DNA from 3 places in the Pseudomonas sp. FP2338 genome. Region 1 is predicted to be linked to each of the others. Evidence: riboswitches for the same ligand, from Rfam matches in the RefSeq annotation. Region 1 holds a riboswitch; each other region holds the start of a gene.
What was found. Region 1 has a riboswitch for cobalamin ahead of cobW (cobalamin biosynthesis protein CobW). Riboswitches for the same ligand answer to the same signal wherever they lie in the genome.
Positions count from the first base shown of each region.

Region 2: another riboswitch for cobalamin. It lies ahead of PSH96_RS19125 (ABC transporter substrate-binding protein); the one in region 1 lies ahead of cobW (cobalamin biosynthesis protein CobW).
Region 3: another riboswitch for cobalamin. It lies ahead of cobO (cob(I)yrinic acid a,c-diamide adenosyltransferase); the one in region 1 lies ahead of cobW (cobalamin biosynthesis protein CobW).

Region 1 covers NZ_CP117436.1:2,708,533-2,714,108, reverse strand. The annotation lists gene cobN (cobaltochelatase subunit CobN) at 1-1,147, opposite strand, end outside; gene cobW (cobalamin biosynthesis protein CobW) at 1,151-2,218, opposite strand; cobalamin riboswitch at 2,310-2,510, opposite strand; cobalamin riboswitch at 2,553-2,771, shown strand; gene PSH96_RS12395 (CbtB-domain containing protein) at 2,868-3,056, shown strand; gene PSH96_RS12390 (CbtA family protein) at 3,068-3,769, shown strand; gene PSH96_RS12385 (cobalamin biosynthesis protein) at 3,766-4,158, shown strand; gene cobM (precorrin-4 C(11)-methyltransferase) at 4,228-4,974, shown strand; gene nfuA (Fe-S biogenesis protein NfuA) at 5,186-5,576, opposite strand, start outside.
Region 2 covers NZ_CP117436.1:4,235,070-4,240,645, reverse strand. The annotation lists gene PSH96_RS19135 (ABC transporter ATP-binding protein) at 1-31, opposite strand, end outside; gene PSH96_RS19130 (iron ABC transporter permease) at 28-1,032, opposite strand; gene PSH96_RS19125 (ABC transporter substrate-binding protein) at 1,029-2,039, opposite strand; cobalamin riboswitch at 2,155-2,349, opposite strand; gene PSH96_RS19120 (M24 family metallopeptidase) at 2,410-3,273, shown strand; gene PSH96_RS19115 (hypothetical protein) at 3,382-4,011, shown strand; gene PSH96_RS19110 (aldehyde dehydrogenase family protein) at 4,193-5,576, opposite strand, start outside.
Region 3 covers NZ_CP117436.1:4,577,977-4,583,552, reverse strand. The annotation lists gene PSH96_RS20675 (C40 family peptidase) at 1-203, shown strand, start outside; gene PSH96_RS20670 (C40 family peptidase) at 348-887, shown strand; gene PSH96_RS20665 (sorbosone dehydrogenase family protein) at 1,427-2,740, opposite strand; cobalamin riboswitch at 2,840-3,091, shown strand; gene cobO (cob(I)yrinic acid a,c-diamide adenosyltransferase) at 3,170-3,781, shown strand; gene PSH96_RS20655 (cobyrinate a,c-diamide synthase) at 3,778-5,181, shown strand; gene bluB (5,6-dimethylbenzimidazole synthase) at 5,178-5,576, shown strand, end outside.

The DNA of each region.
Region 1 (5,576 bases):
GGATCAGCGCGATGCGTTTATCGGCATTCGGCACTCGCGCCAGTTCGACCCAGCGCCGCGCCAGTTCAGCGACAAAATCCATGCGCTCCGGCGCTGCGCGGTAGCACACCACGTCGGATTGGCTGCGCTCGCTGCGCCAGGCTAAATCTTTAAAGCTGATGGGCCGGCTGATAATGCGCCCGTCCAGCTCCGGCAAGGCGATGTGCATGGCCAGGTCACGCGGGCCAAGGCCTTGTTCACTGGCCTCCCAGCCGGGCTGATTGTCCTGGGCGCAGATCGCCTGGATCACCGGGATGTTGCGGCGAAACGGGCGCAGGTGCGGGGCTTCCGGGCTGGATTGGGCAAAGCCGGTGGTGTTTAAAATCATCGCCGCCTGCACTTCATCCAGCAGGTCCTCGACCACCGTCAGGCAGCCGGGCTCTTTTAAACTGGCCACCGCCATCGGCAACGGGTTAAGACCCGCCGCCTGCAAGCGTTGGCAGAACACGTCGATAAAACCGGTATTGGCCGCCTGCAAGTGCGAGCGGTAGAACAACACCGCCGCCACCGGCCAGTCGGTGTGCCAATCGGCCTGCCAGTCGTTCAGCCGTGGGTGGGGTTTATGCGGGTGATAAATCGCCGTGCGCGCCAGGGTTTGCGGCTCGGCCCAGGCGTAGTCGCGGCCCAAGTGGCTGCTGGCCAGGCAACGATAAAAATCCAGCGCATTGCCCAAACCGCCCTGGCGCAGGAAGTGCCAGAGGCGGTCGCGCTCAGCCATGCCAACGGTGCTTAAGCCGCTGAGTTCCGGGTCGGGGCGATCATCGCCCGGCACCAGAATCAACTGCACGCCGCGCTCGGCCAACTCCACCAGACGCTCAATGCCGTAACGCCAATAACCGATGCCGCCGTGCAGCGAAATCAGGATGACCTTGGCATGGCGCAGCACCTCGTCGACGTAGAGGTCGACCGAGGCGTGGTTTTGCACCTGCATGGGGTTGGCCAGGCGAAAGCTGGGGTAGTCGTCGGGCAACTGCTGGCCGGCCTCGGCCAACAGTGCCAGGCTGGAATCACCGCTGCACAGGATCACCAGCTCGGCGGGGGTTTGGCCCAAGTCGGCAATATTGTCGTCCGAAACGAAACCACCCGGCTGAGTCCTGAGCAGGTGCATGGGTTAAACGCTGAGCGCTGCGCGCAATTGCGCTTCGAGGCCCGCCGCGTCCAGCGCCTGGCCGATCAGCACCAGGCGTGTGATGCGTGCTTCGTCGGCGCCCCAGGCGCGGTCGAAATGCTTGTCGAAGCGCGTGCCCACACCCTGGATCAGCAGGCGCATCGGCTTGTTCGGGATCGCCGCAAAGCCTTTGACGCGCAGGATGCCGTGCTGCACCACCAACTGGGTCAGGGCGTCGAGCAGCAGCGCTTCGTCGGCTTGCGGCAGGTCGATGGAGATGGAGTCGAACGCATCGTGGTCGTGGTCGTGATCGTCTTCACCGTCGTGGTGATGATCGTGGTGGCTGTGGCGGCCGTCGATGTGTTCTTCGGAACCGGCGCCCAGGCCGATCAGCACGTCCAACGGCAAGCGACCGCTGCTGGCTTCGATGATCTTCACGGCCGGTGGCAGTTCCTCGGCGACTTCCAGGCGCACGCGGGCCAGGTCTTCGGCGCTGATCAGGTCGGATTTGTTGAGGATCACCAGGTCGGCGCTGGCCAGTTGGTCGGCGAACAGCTCGTGCAGCGGCGATTCGTGGTCCAGGTTCGGGTCGAGTTTGCGCTGAGCGTCAACCTGGTCCGGGAAAGCGGCGAAGGTGCCGGCGGCCACGGCCGGGCTGTCGACCACGGTGATTACTGCGTCAACCGTGCAGGCGCTGCGGATTTCCGGCCACTGGAAGGCTTGCACCAGCGGTTTTGGCAGGGCCAGGCCCGAGGTTTCGATAAGGATATGGTCGAGGTCGCCGCGACGAGCCACCAGCTCGCGCATCACCGGGAAGAATTCTTCCTGCACGGTGCAGCACAGGCAGCCGTTGGCCAGTTCGTAAACGCGGCCGTTGGCCTCTTCTTCGGTGCAACCGATGGAGCACTGCTTGAGGATTTCACCGTCGATGCCCAGCTCGCCGAACTCGTTGACGATCACCGCAATGCGACGGCCTTGGGCGTTGTCGAGCATATGGCGCAGCAAGGTGGTTTTACCCGAGCCGAGGAAGCCGGTAACGATGGTGACGGGAAGTTTGGCCAGTGTTTTCATCGGATGCCCTTTGGGGCGGGCATACGGGACGATAGGCCCTGCGACGGCGCGCAGCAGCGGATTTCGTCACCGGATCACCCCGCCCGGTTAAGTAGAAAATCAGTTACGAGGCAGGTCTCCTGGCTTGGGGCTTGCGAGTCGGGTGACTCGCGCTGGCTGCGCCTTCCCGCCGTTATGGCAGTGGCGTGGCAGTCAGCTGAACCCTTCACAGTTGCGGGGGCAGCCGCGGCTTGGACCGCGTTCCCTTCTTAGCTTCGGCGTGGGCCGAAGAACCTCGAAGGTGCAAGGCTACAGGGGCTCGCGCCATTTGACTACCGTCGCCCGCCCATGCTTTCCTACACATCTTGTTTCGGGTGCCCTTCACAGGGTGAAACGGGAAACCGGTGAGTCATCGCGTGATGACGAGTCCGGTGCTGCCCCCGCAACGGTAAGCGAGCGAAGTGTCAAATCCACTGTGCCTGTGCATGGGAAGGAGACACTTGATACGGCCCAGCTCTTTTCCCAAGAGCGCCCCTCGCAAGCCCGGAGACCGGCCCGAAAAAATCAGATAACAAACCCGCGGTGGGCGGGCGCTGTTCAGAACCCTGCGTGCCTGCCTCGCGGGGTTTTCATGCGCCTGCGTCACCCTGAACCCCTGAAGGGACGCGCCATGTCGATCATCAGCAGCACTTCGCACACCGCCAGCAGCACCGCCACCTTGAGCCAACGCCTGGGCGCCGCCATCGGCGCGTCGATCCTCGGCGCATGCCTGGTGTACTTCGCCGGTTTCTCGCATATCGAAGCGGTGCACAACGCCGCCCACGATACCCGCCACAGCGCCGCGTTCCCGTGCCACTGAGACCTGCCGACATGATCAAGCGTATTGCGCAAACCGCAGGTTTCACCGGCCTGCTGGCCGCCCTGTTGCTGACCCTGCTGCAAAGTTTCTGGGTCGCCCCGCTGATTTTGCAGGCGGAAACCTTTGAAAAGGCCCCGGTTGCCGAAGTCGCGCACGAACACGCCGCCGGGGCCGCAGCCCACACCCACGACGCCGAAGCCTGGGAGCCGGAAAATGGCTGGCAGCGTGTGCTGTCGACCACCGGTGGCAACCTGGTGGTAGCGGTGGGTTTCGCGCTGATGCTCGCCGGTCTCTACACCTTGCGCGCGCCGACCCGCACGGCTCAAGGGTTGCTCTGGGGCTTGGCCGGTTACGCGACGTTTGTACTGGCGCCGACCCTGGGGCTGCCGCCGGAGTTGCCGGGCACGGCTGCCGCCGACCTGGCGCAACGGCAGATCTGGTGGATCGGCACCGCGGCCTCTACCGCTGCGGGTATCGCACTGCTGGTGTTTGGTCGTAGCTGGCTGCTCAAGGTGCTGGGCGTGGCGATCCTGGCCGTGCCCCACGTGATCGGCGCACCACAACCGCAAGTGCATTCGATGCTGGCACCCGAAGCCCTGGAAGCGCAGTTCAAGATCGCCTCGCAATTGACCAACGTCGCCTTCTGGCTGGCCTTGGGCTGGATCAGCGCGTGGCTGTTTCGCCGCAACCGCGACGGCCAATATTCGGCATGACGCTGGTGGTCGGCCTGGGTTGCCAGCGTGGTTGTGATGTTCACACCCTGCTTGGCCTGCTTGACGCAGCCCTCGCCGACGGCGGCATTGATCGCCAACGCATCACCGCGTTGGCGAGCATTGATCACAAACAGGCTGAACCCGGCCTGCTGGCCCTGGCCCGGTTGCTGGAACTGCCCTTGCAGTGTTTCAGTGCAGAACAATTGGCGGGTTATGAAGACCGCTTGAGCCACAAGTCAGCCGTCGCATTTGCGCATACCGGTTGCTACGGCATCGCCGAAAGCGCGGCCCTGGCCCTGGCTGAACAGCTGTCCCAACGCCCTGCCCGCCTGTTGATCACGCGCAAAAAAACCGCCCAGGCGACGTTTGCATTGGCGTGCGCCGACTAAAATCCCGATAATTGCGCTCCTCGATCATGAGCAACTTTCATGCTCGCCCGTTTTTCAACAGGAACTCCCATGACCGTCTACTTTATCGGCGCAGGCCCCGGCGACCCGGAATTGATCACCGTCAAGGGCCAGCGGCTGATCCGCAGTTGCCCGGTGATCATCTACGCCGGCTCCCTGGTGCCGGCGGCGGTATTGCAAGGTCATCAGGCCGAACAGGTGGTCAACAGCGCCCAATTGCACCTGGAGCAGATCATTGAGCTGATCAAGACAGCCCACGCCAACGGCCAGGATGTGGCGCGCGTACACTCCGGCGACCCAAGCCTGTATGGCGCGATTGGCGAGCAGATCCGTTATTTGCGTGAGTTGGGCATCCCCTTCCAGATCATCCCTGGGGTGACGGCGGTGTCGGCGTGCGCAGCGTTGCTGGAAACAGAGCTGACGTTGCCGGACATCGCCCAGAGTGTGATCCTGACCCGTTATGCCGATAAAACCAGCATGCCGGCCGGTGAGGCGTTCGACAGCTTGGCGCAACACGGCACAACGATGGCGATTCACCTGGGGGTCAACCATCTGGAGAAGATCGTCGCCGAACTGCTGCCGCACTACGGCGCGGACTGCCCGATTGCCGTGGTGCACCGCGCCACATGGCCGGATCAGGATTGGGTGGTGGGCACGTTGGCGGATATTGCCGCGAAGGTAGCGGCCAAAGGGTTTCGGCGCACGGCGTTGATTGTGGTGGGCCGGGTGTTGGCCAATGATGGTTTCAGCGAGTCTTCGCTGTATCGGGCGGGGCATGCTCACCTATATCGCCCCTGAATTCACAGAACCAAAATGTGGGAGCTGGCTTGCCTGCGATAGCGGTGTGTCAGCTACCGGACTTGTTGACTCATAGGCCGGCATCGCAGGCAAGCCAGCTCCCACAGTTGATCTGTTTTGTTAAGTAGATTGCGTAATACATTGAATTTTAAGCATAAAAAAAACGGCGCTCACGGGGCGCCGTTTTTTTTATTCGCAGTGAACACCTTACTCAGTAGTAGGCGTTTTCTTTCTGCGTGTGGTCGGTCACGTCACGTACGCCCTTGAGCTCCGGGATACGTTCGAGCAAGGTGCGCTCGATGCCTTCACGCAAGGTCACGTCCGCCTGGCCGCAGCCTTGGCAGCCGCCGCCGAACTTGAGCACGGCAATACCGTCTTCGACCACATCGATCAAGCTGACCTGACCGCCGTGGCTGGCAAGCCCCGGGTTGATCTCGGTTTGCAGGTAGTAGTTGATGCGCTCGTTGACCGGGCTGTCGGCGTTGACGTTCGGCACCTTGGCGTTGGGCGCCTTGATGGTCAACTGGCCGCCCATGCGATCGGTGGCGTAGTCGACCACGGCGTCGTCGAGGAAGGCTTCACTGAAGTTGTCGATGTACGCG
Region 2 (5,576 bases), 1.5 Mb from region 1:
AGCCCAGGCCGGTGCAACTGAGTACGGTCATCGCGCATTTCTCCGGCCAATCAGGATCAATGCAAACACTGGCGCGCCGACCAAGGCTGTGACCACGCCCACCGGAATCACCTGGCCCTTGATCAAGGTGCGCGAGAGCACATCCGCCGCGATCAAAAACAGCGCGCCGCCCAGCGCACTGGCCGGCAGCAACCGCGAGTGCCCGGTGCCCAGCAGCAAGCGCACGGCGTGGGGAATCACCAGCCCGACAAAACCGATGGAGCCGACAATCGACACCATCACCGCCGTCACCAGCGCCGCGCAACCCACCAGCACAAACTGCACACGGCGCACCGGAATGCCCAGCGAGGCGGCCGAGTCGGTGCCGAAGGTGAACGCATCCAGCGCACGCCGATGCCACAAGCACACCGCCAGGCCGGCGACCGCCACCGGAACTGCCAGCCACACCGACGGCCAGCGCACGCCGCTGAGGTTGCCCAACAGCCAGAACATGATGCCGCGTGCCTGCTCGGAACTGGCGGACTTGGTGATCAGGAACGCGGTGAGGGCATTGAACAGCTGCGAACCGGCGATGCCGGCGAGGATGATCTGGCCGGTGCCGCTGGCTGAGCCGCTGGCCCGCGCCAATAGAATCACCAACGCAAATGCTGCCATGGCACCGACGAACGCGCCGGCCGACAGCGAAATCAAACCGCCGCCCACGCCCATCAATGCCACCAATACTGCGCCGGTCGAGGCGCCTGCGCTGATGCCCAGCAGGTATGGATCGGCCAACGGGTTACGCAGCAGCGACTGCAAAATCACCCCACAAGTTGCCAGCCCGGCACCACAGGCGGCGGCGACCAGCGCCCGTGTCAGGCGGTAGTTCCACACCACGCCTTCGTCGATCGGGTCGAGCACGTAACCGGCGGCCCACAGTTTGTTCGCCAGCACCTGCAACACCACCTGCGGTTCGATGGCGGTTTCGCCGATGGCGGTGCCGGCGAGTACGGCCATCAGCAACACGGTGAGGGCGAGTAGGGTACGGGTCATTTGGGCAGGTCGTAGCCGTCGATGGCGCCGGCCAGTTGTTCCAGGCCGTCGAACATGCGCAGGCTTGCCTGCAACGCCAGGGCGTCAATAATGATGATGCGGTTGTTTTTTACCGCGTCCATGTTGCGGGTCACCGGGTCGCTGCGCAGGAAGGCGAGTTTCTTTTCATGGTCGTCGGCGGGGTAGCGACGGCGGTCCATGCGCGCAATCACCAGGAAGGTCGGGTTGGCCTTGGCGATGGTTTCCCAACCGACGGCAGGCCATTCTTCGTCCGATTGCACCACGTTGCGCAGTCCCAGGGTTTGCAGCATGAATTCGGGAATGCCCTTGTGGCCGGCCACATACGGGTCGGCGGCCATTTCGCTGCTGGAGAACCACACCAGTGCGCTGGCGTGCTTGAGGCCTTTGCCTTGAGCAGTGGCGACCGACTTGGCCAGGCGTGCCTTGAGTGCGTCGTTCAACTGTTGGCCATGGGCTTGCACGTCGAAGATCTCGGCCAACTGGCTGATGCTTTTATAGATCGTGTCGATGCGAAACGGCTCCAGCCGCGTGCCGTCGGCACCCACCAGGTTGTCCTTGCCGTCGCAGTCGGAGGGCAGCACGTAGGTGGGAATCTTCAATTCATGGAATTGTTCGCGAGTGCCGACCACGCCTTGCGGGCCGACCACCCATTCCAGCTCGGCGGCCACCAGTTGCGGGCGCTTGGCGATCACGGCTTCGAAGCTCGGCTCGTTGTCGGCCAGGCGCTCGATCTTGTCGTTCTGCGCCTTGAACTGCGGCAATACGCTGTTGAACCACAGCGAGGTGCCGACGACTTTATCCGCCACGCCCAGGGCGTAAAGCATCTCGGTGGCGGCCTGGCCAATGGTCACGCTGCGTGCCGGGGCTTGCTGGAAGGTGACGCTGCTGCCGCAGTTTTCGACCGTCAGCGGGTAGTGAGCAGGCGTGGCGTGGGCGAGGGCACAAAAGCCCAGGCTGGTGATCAGGGCGCAAACGCGTAGCGGCATGGGGCAATCTCCGTGTGAACCGTACATGAAAACAGGGCAGGTACGGCTCGGAAACACACCTTTGAACGCTGCAGGTTTGCAGGGCGCGGATGTCCTTCCCGGACACCCCGCCGGTGAGTGATAACGCTTGGCCGGCAGGTCTCCTGACTGATGCGTCGTCGCCTCGCTCCGGCCTTCCCGGACGTGGTCCAGTGGCAGTGGGGAGCAGGCTCGGCACCTACAGTTGCGGGGGCAGTTTCGATTGGCGCGATGGGCCGCGCTTCGAATTCCCTATTAGTCCCGTTTGGGAACCGGCGCGGTATGGTAGTCCATCTTGGGCGCTGGGTGGAGGTACAATCCGGACCTGTCCATAACCACCCCAAGGAAGGCCATGCTGATACGTCTGGGAATAGTGCCACTGCTGTTTTGCATGAGCGCACACGCCGCTGACCCTGCGCTCGCCCGCTACACCGACGCGATCGGCGACAGATCCCGCGCCATCGCCCAGTTGGATGACGCCACCATTCTTGCCGAGGAAGCCAAACTGGCGCCCATCGCCAGTGACCTGTTGCTCCAGGTCGCGCCGCTGATCCGCAAGGGCGGTACCGGCACTGCGGTGCAGGGGTTTTTACTCGACCAGTACGCGCAACACGGCTGGTTGCCGATGATGTTCGGCTTTCGCGGTTACCCGGCAGCGGTAGCGGTGTCGGTAAATAACCAGGTGAGCGCCGCGCCGCCCAACGACGTGCCGTTCCCGGACGCGGCGCTGGTAAAAGTGGAGTTGATCGCGGCATCGGCCCAGGCCCATGTTGCTCAGGTCTGGACGTTCGCCACGCCCAATGCAACGCCGGCGCAGCGCCAATTGCTGGCGACGGCGCGCCGTGCGCTGGCCAACGGGGTCGCTCACGTTCAGGGTGGCCAGCGCTTGGCCAATGTGGGGGCGGCGATACAACAGGAACTGGACGCGGGCCAGGCCGTTGCGGTGCGCGAGTTTGCGGGGTACGCCATGGGCCAGGCGCGCATACAAAAGCCGCAGGTGCTCGGTTACAAGGTCGAGGGTGACAGCCCGTTGATGCAACCCGGGCAGGTGCTCAATGTGTATGTGATCGCCAAGGCGGGCACCGTGGGTGTGAGGTACCAGCCGCCAGATTTCTGGAGCCTGCTTTCCTCAGACGGTGCCGACGGCGTGATGCTGTCGGCGATGGTCGAGGTGACGGCAGATGGGCGCCGACTGCTTAGCCGGATGCTGGATTGATGCGTTGTACCGCCCTGCGAAAGTTCGGGCGATGGGCTGACACGCAGTGATGGCTCAATGATATTATTTTCCGCGCCCTTTCGATTTGCCTTAGTTCATGGAGAACTTATGCCTTTTCGCAACGTCCTCGCCTTGACCCAGTTGTGCACCGTGTTACTGCTCGGTGGTTGCGCCCAGTCGGTGTCGTCACCCCCACCAGCTGCGCCTGTGCCGCTTGAACCGTTAGGCCAGGTTTTGCCCTCGAACCCTTCACGGGTGGGCTGGATCGACCAGATCATCGCTCAAGACCCCGTCGTGATTTCGTCGCACAAGCCCGTCCTCCAACCGACTCCGGATAACGACGCGCGCATTGCCAAATTGCGTAAACAAGACGGTGGTGTGCTGCCCGAGGGCTATTGGGCGCTCTACAAGCAAAACCTGGAAGCGATGCAGTACGATTTGAACCACCAGCATGACGCGGCCCGTGCCGAATACGTAGACACCTACCGCGATGAGTTGAGCCGCCTCAGCGACCTGACACTTCAAACCATGGCCACCGCGCCCCAGGCGCTGGATGCCCATACCCGCGGCCAGTTAAGCGCACGCCTGAGTGATCGCACCGCGGCTTATATCACGACCAGCAATCAGTCGTTCCGGGCGGCCACGGACGCCCACATCAACCGCATGGCCTTGATGGATCGCCAATACGATGTCTGCGCACGCCAGCCGGACTGCTGGGATGCGCCGGTCAAGCACTAGCCTCGATAGGTCATACACAGGAAGCAAGTGGGGAACGTGACGGTGGATTAATCGATAAGCACCGCAGATCAAAGGTGGGAGCTGGCTTGCCTGCGATTGCAGTGTGTCAGCTAAGGAGTTGTCACTGATGCACCGCTATCGCAGGCAAGCCAGCTCCCACAGTTGAAGGGTGTTGCCTGTTTTACTTGCGATCCAGCCACACTGTCTGCGCGTTGCAGAATTCACGCACGCCGAAGTGCGACAATTCCCGCCCGAACCCACTCTTTTTCACACCGCCGAACGCTACCCGCGGGTCGGATACGCTGAAAGAATTGACGAAGATACCGCCGGTTTCCAGTTGGTTGGCAATCTCCCGTGCTTTTGCCGAGTCGGTGGTGAAGATGCTCGCCGTCAAACCAAACTCGCTGTCGTTGGCCAGCGCTACCGCGTGGTCGGCATCGCGGGCGGTGATGATCGAGGCCACGGGGCCGAACAGTTCCTGTTTGAACGAGGTCATCTGGTCGGTCACGCCTGCCAGCACGGTCGGCTCGTAATAGTTACCGGCGCCAGCGACTTTATTGCCACCGAGCAGCAGGGTCGCGCCTTCTTCGAGGGTGGCCTGGACTTGGTCATGCAGCTCGTCGCGCAGGTCGAAACGGGCCATCGGGCCGACGTAGGTGTCGGTCGACGTCGGGTCGCCCATCACCAGTTTGCGGCTGGCTTCGAGGAATTTGGCGGTGAAGGCTTCCACCACACCCGCTTCGATAATCAGGCGCTTGGCAGCAGCGCAGACCTGGCCGCTGTTCTGGAAACGCCCGATCACGGCGGCCTGCACGGCGGCATCCAGGTCGGCGTCGTTAAGCACGATAAACGGGTCGGAGCCGCCCAATTCCAGCACGCATTTTTTCAGCGCAGCACCGGCCTGGGAGCCGATGGCGATACCGGCGCGCACGCTGCCGGTGAGGGTGACGGCGGCGATGCGTGGGTCGGCGATGGCCTGGGACACGCCGTCGTTGGTCACGTTGACCACCTCAAAAATACCTTCGGCAAAACCGGCTTTCTGGAACGCCTGCTGGATCAGGTAGGCGCTGCCCATCACATTCGGTGCGTGTTTGAGCACGTAGGTATTACCGGCCAGCAAGGTCGGCACGGCGCCACGCAGTACTTGCCACACCGGGAAGTTCCATGGCATCACGGCGAAGATCGGGCCCAGCGGGCGATATTCGATCTGCGCGCTGCCGTTATCCACCAGAGTCGGTTCCGGCGCGAGCATGGCTGGGCCTTGGGCGGCGTACCACTCGCTGAGCTGTGCACATTTTTCGATTTCGGCGCGGGCCTGGGCGATGGGTTTGCCCATTTCCAGGGTGATCATCTGGGCCATGTCTTCGGCTTGTTCGCGCAATGCACCGGCCAGGGCCAGCAGCAGCTCAGCGCGTTGGCTCACCGGCTGGCGGCGCCAGCTGCGGAAAGCGTCAGTGGCGCGGTTGAGGGCGGCGTCCAGTTGCGCCGCGGTTTCGTAGGGGTAGCTGGCGACCGTTTCGCCGTTGGCAGGGTTGATCGACAAAGCGTGGGTCTGGTGAGTAATA
Region 3 (5,576 bases), 1.9 Mb from region 1:
TGCTTTTCTTTAGTACGGCAGGCCGCGGTCGTGTAAGCCACGCCGGTATCTACTTGGGCGATAACCAGTTTATCCACTCCAGCAGCCGTCGCAGTGGCGGTGTTCGAGTCGACAACCTGGGCGACAGCTACTGGAGCAAAACCTTCATCGAAGCCAAGCGCGCACTCGCCATGGCCCCGACTACGGTTACCGCTAGTAAGTAAAGTTAAAGTGATACTTGAAGTTTGACGTGTAAGCGCTAGAATCCCTGGACATTGTTGTAATCCGTTCGCGCGAGCTTTGCTTGCGCGTTCTGGTTTTCAGCGTTCGGCAGCGAAAGCCGCATCCAGATCAGGATTGTTCTGCCCATGTCGACCTCAGCACGCCTCATTTTGCTGGTATGTGCCGCGCTCCTCAGCGCCTGCGCAAGCCGTCCACCGCCGCCTGCGCCTGTCGCGGTCAAGCCCAAGCCGGTGTTCAACTATTCCACCCAAAATTTCTCGCCGGCTGCCGAAGACGTGCTCTTTCGTGCGCTGGGCCTGGTCGGCACACCTTACCGTTGGGGCGGCAATACGCCGGACTCCGGGTTTGATTGCAGTGGCCTGATCGGCTTTGTCTACCGTGACGCCGCCGGCATCAGCCTGCCGCGCACTACCCGCGAATTGATCGTGATGCGCGCTCAGGATGTGAGCGAAAACAACCTGCAAACCGGCGACCTGATCTTCTTCGCCACCGGCGGCGGCTCGCGAGTAAGCCACGCAGGTATCTACGTGGGTGAAGGGCGATTCGTACACGCGCCGCAAACGGGCGGTACGGTGAAGTTGGACACCTTGTCCAAGGCCTATTGGCAAAATGCCTACCTGAGCGCCAAGCGCGTGTTGCCGGCGAGCCTGGCGCGTAATCCTTAAGTCGCTCAGGCCCAAGTGTCGGAGCTGGCTTGCCTGCGATAGCGGGTTATTGGTGTGCATATCCGTTGCTGCGGTAACGGCTGCCTATGGTTCCGCTCTTACAGCGGGTCACTTTTGCAAGGACGCAAAAGTAACCAAAAGGTCCTCGCCCCAACACTCGGTGCCTCGCTATGGCTCGGCATGCCCGCAATCCGACAGTGATTTGGGGGGCCGCCGCGATGGGCCATCCTTGGCCCAGCGCGGCTAAACCGGCATCCCTGCCGGTTTACCCCCCAAATCACTGTCAGATTCCGGCCATCGTGTTTGACGGGGCGATTTCAGATCAAGATCACGATCAAAAGCGCAGATCAAAAGACCGCTGACTTCGTCATCGAAAAGGGATGTAAGGGCCAGAGCAACAGCGACAGCAACAGCAGAGCCATACTCGGTCAAAGGTGGGAGCTGGCTTGCCTGCGATGGCATCAACTCGGTGTACCTGATGTACCGAGGTGTCTGTATCGCAGGCAAGCCAGCTCCCACATGAGCCCCCTACAAGGCAGTTACTTAGCCGCCGACACCCGCCACACTTTATTCCCCACATCATCGGCCACCAGCAAATCCCCCTGCTGATCAATCACCACGCCCACCGGCCGGCCCATGGCTTTCTCGTCTTTATTGAGAAACCCGGTCAGCACATCCACCGGCTGCCCCTTGGGTTGCCCACCTTCGAACGGCACGAAAATCACCTTGTAGCCACTGTGCGGCTTGCGGTTCCACGAACCATGCTGGCCGATAAATGCGCCGTTGCTGAACTGCGCCGGGAGTTTGCTGCCCTCGGCAAACGTCAGCCCCAATGACGCAGTGTGCGGCCCCACGGCATAGTCCGGGGCGATGGCCTTGGCGACCAGGTCGAGGTTTTGCGGCGAGACACGCACGTCCACATGCTGGCCGTAATAACTGAAGGGCCAGCCATAAAACGCGCCATCTTTCACCGAGGTGATGTAGTCCGGCACCAGGTCGCTGCCGATCTCATCGCGCTCGTTGACCGCCGTCCACAGCTTGCCGCTCTGCGGTTCCCAGGCCATGCCGTTGGGGTTGCGCAGGCCGGAGGCAAAAATCCGGTGCTGGCCCGTGGCGCGGTCAACTTCCCAGATCGCTGCGCGGCCTTGTTCCGCGTCCAGGCCGTTTTCGCCGACGTTACTGTTGGAGCCGACACTCACATACAACTTGCTGCCGTCCTTGCTGGCCACCACGTTTTTGGTCCAGTGGTGGTTGATGCTGCCGCCCGGCAGGTCCACCACCTTGGTGCCGGCTGCCTTGATCGCGGTTTCGCCCGGCTGATAAGGGAAGCGCAGCAGTTTGTCCGAGTCGGCGACGTACAGGTCGTTACCCACCAGCGTCATGCCAAACGGCGAATTGAGGTTCTCCAGAAATACCGTGCGCGTCTCGGCCACGCCATCATGGTCGGCATCGCGCAGCAGTGTGATGCGGTTTGGGCTTGGCACGCCCGCGCCGGCGCGGCCCATGACTTTCTCCATCACCCAGCCGCGAATGCCGGTGGCGTCGTCCGGCTTGGGCGGCGAGTTCGTTTCGGCGACCAACACATCACCATTGGGCAATACGTAGAGCCAGCGCGGGTGATCCAGGCCTTCGGCAAACGCCGCCACCTGTGTACCGGCGGCGGCTGTCGGCTTGGCGCCGTCCGGCCAGCCGATCGCCGGGGCGATGTTGACGGTGGGGATCAGGGTTTTGTTCGGCTCCGGCAGTTTGGGCGATGGCCCGGTGCCGTCCGAGACCTGCAAGGTAGAGCTTTCACCGCAGGCGGCGAGGGTGCCTGCCAGCATGATCAGTAAGGCGAGTCTGGTTTTGTGCATGGTTTTCTCCTTAATACCTGTAAAGGTAGAGAAGCGCGGCAGTCGGATGGTTCAAGTGCAAAGCCAGCTTTAATTGACGCTCCACCCCCAACCCACTAACCTTCGCGGCTTGTTCCAGGTGCTCTGTGGCCGATGTGCCGACAGAGTGAAACAGGGAAGCCGGTGAGTGAGCGCGCTTGTACACAGCGCAGCTGCAATTCCGGCGCTGCCCCCGCAACGGTAAATGAGTCAAAACGGTGCTTTTTGCCACTGTATCCGCGTGATATGGGAAGGCGCGCCGTTGGCCTGCTCGCGCTTTAAGCAGAGCGCCACTTATGAGCCCGGAGACCGGCCTGGATCATCCAACAGCATCACGGTGGGCGATGCTTGGCTGTCTGTTTTTCTTTTTTCCTGCCCGCCGTTTTTGTCCAGCCCCAACGGAGAGCTGCCATGACTGATTCCCCCGACCGCGACGAACGCCACCTGGCGCGCATGCTGCGCAAAAAAGCCGTGATCGACGAGCGTATCGCCAATTCCCCAAACGAGTGCGGCTTGCTGCTGGTGCTGACCGGTAACGGCAAAGGCAAAAGCAGCTCGGCGTTCGGCATGCTCGCCCGCGCCATGGGCCACGGCATGCAATGCGGCGTGGTGCAGTTCATCAAGGGGCGCAACAGCACCGGCGAGGAACTGTTTTTCCGGCGCTTCCCCGAGCAAGTGCGTTTTCATGTGATGGGTGAAGGCTTCACCTGGGAAACCCAGGACCGCCAGCGCGACATCGCCGCCGCCGAAGCCGCCTGGGCGGTTTCCCGCGAATTGCTGCAAGACCCGGCCATCGGCCTGGTGGTACTGGACGAACTGAACATTGCCCTCAAGCACGGCTACCTCGATCTGGACCAGGTACTCAGCGACCTGCAGGCCCGCCCACCCATGCAGCACGTTGTGGTGACGGGCCGTGGCGCCAAGCCCGAGCTGATTGAAATGGGCGACACCGTCACCGAAATGGGCATGCTCAAGCACGCGTTCCAGGCCGGTATCAAGGCACAGAAGGGCGTCGAACTTTGAATCAGCCCCGTCATTGCCCGGCCGTATTGATCGCCGCACCGGCATCCGGCCAGGGCAAAACCACCGTCACCGCCGCGCTTGCCCGCTTGCACCGTAACCTGGGGCGCAAGGTGCGCGTGTTCAAATGCGGGCCGGACTTTCTCGACCCGATGATCCACGAGCGTGCCAGCGGTGCGCCTGTGTATCAGTTGGACATGTGGATGGTGGGCGAGCAGGAAAGTCGCCGCTTGCTGTGGGAAGCGGCGGGCGAGGCTGACCTGATCCTCATCGAAGGCGTAATGGGGTTGTTTGACGGCACACCCTCGAGCGCCGACCTGGCGCGGCACTTTGGTGTGCCGGTGCTCGGTGTGATCGACGGCACCGCCATGGCCCAGACCTTCGGTGCCCTGGCGCTGGGCCTGGCGCGCTACCAGCCGGACTTGCCGTTCGCCGGTGTGCTGGCCAATCGCGTCGGCACCTTGCGTCATGCGCAATTGCTCGAAGGCAGCCTCACCGAAGGCCTGCGCTGGTATGGCGCGTTGTCCCGTGAAACGGGGATTGAATTGCCGAGTCGTCACCTGGGCCTGGTGCAAGCCAGTGAACTCAATGACCTTGATGCCCGCCTGGACGCCGCAGCCCAGGCGCTGGGCAGCAGCTGCGAAGTGGCGTTGCCGCCGCCGGTGACGTTCGCCGCGCCGCAACTGATTGAAGCCGAGCCGCTGTTGGCGGGTGTGCGTATTGCCGTGGCCCGTGATGAAGCCTTCGCTTTCACTTACGGCGCCAGCCTGGATCTGTTGCGGGCAATGGGCGCAGAGCTGACGTTTTTCTCGCCGATCCACGATCGCCAGTTGCCCGACGCCGACAGTCTCTACCTGCCCGGTGGCTATCCCGAATTGCATCACCAGGCACTGTCCGAAAACACCCCGATGCTTGCGGCTATCCGCGCCCATCATGCGGCTGGCAAACCGCTGCTGGCTGAATGTGGTGGCATGCTCTACCTGCTGGATTCGCTCACCGACGTGCACGGCACCCGTGCCGAACTGGTCGGCCTGTTGCAAGGCGATGCGGTGATGCAAAAGAAACTCGCGGCCCTGGCGCTGCAAAGTGTCGAGTTGCCCGAAGGCGTGCTGCGTGGTCACACCTATCACCATTCCCTGACCAGCACCGAATGGCAGCCGATTGCCCGTGGCCTGAGCCCCAATGGAGGGCGCGGGGCGGAAGCGGTGTATCGGCAGGGGCGGATGACGGCTTCCTATGTACACTTTTATTTTCCGTCCAACCCGACGGCGGTGGCTGCACTCTTTGCGCCAACCCTTGAGACCGCCATCGCAGCGATGCGGCGACCCGACAAGCCAGCTCCCACATTGACCGAGTTCACACATCAAAATGTGGGAGCGGGCTTGCCCGCGATAGGGCCATGACGGACAACGCCTATCCCCACGCCGACCGCCAAGCCGTCTACCGCGCCATCGCCGAACGCCGCGACATGCGCCACTTCACCGGCGGCACGGTCGCGCCCGAATTGCTGCACCGCCTGCTTCAGGCCGCACACCAGGCGCCCAGCGTGGGCTTGATGCAACCCTGGCGGTTTATCCGCATCAGCGACCGTCAACTGCGTGGGAACATTCAGCAGTTGGTGGAGGAAGAACGCGTGCGCACCGCCGAAGCCTTGGGCGAGCGCTCCGATGAGTTCATGAAGCTTAAGGTCGAAGGTATCCACGACTGCGCCGAAGTCTTGGTGGCCGCGTTGATGGATGACCGCGAGCGCCACATCTTTGGCCGGCGCACCTTGCCGGAGATGGACATGGCGTCATTG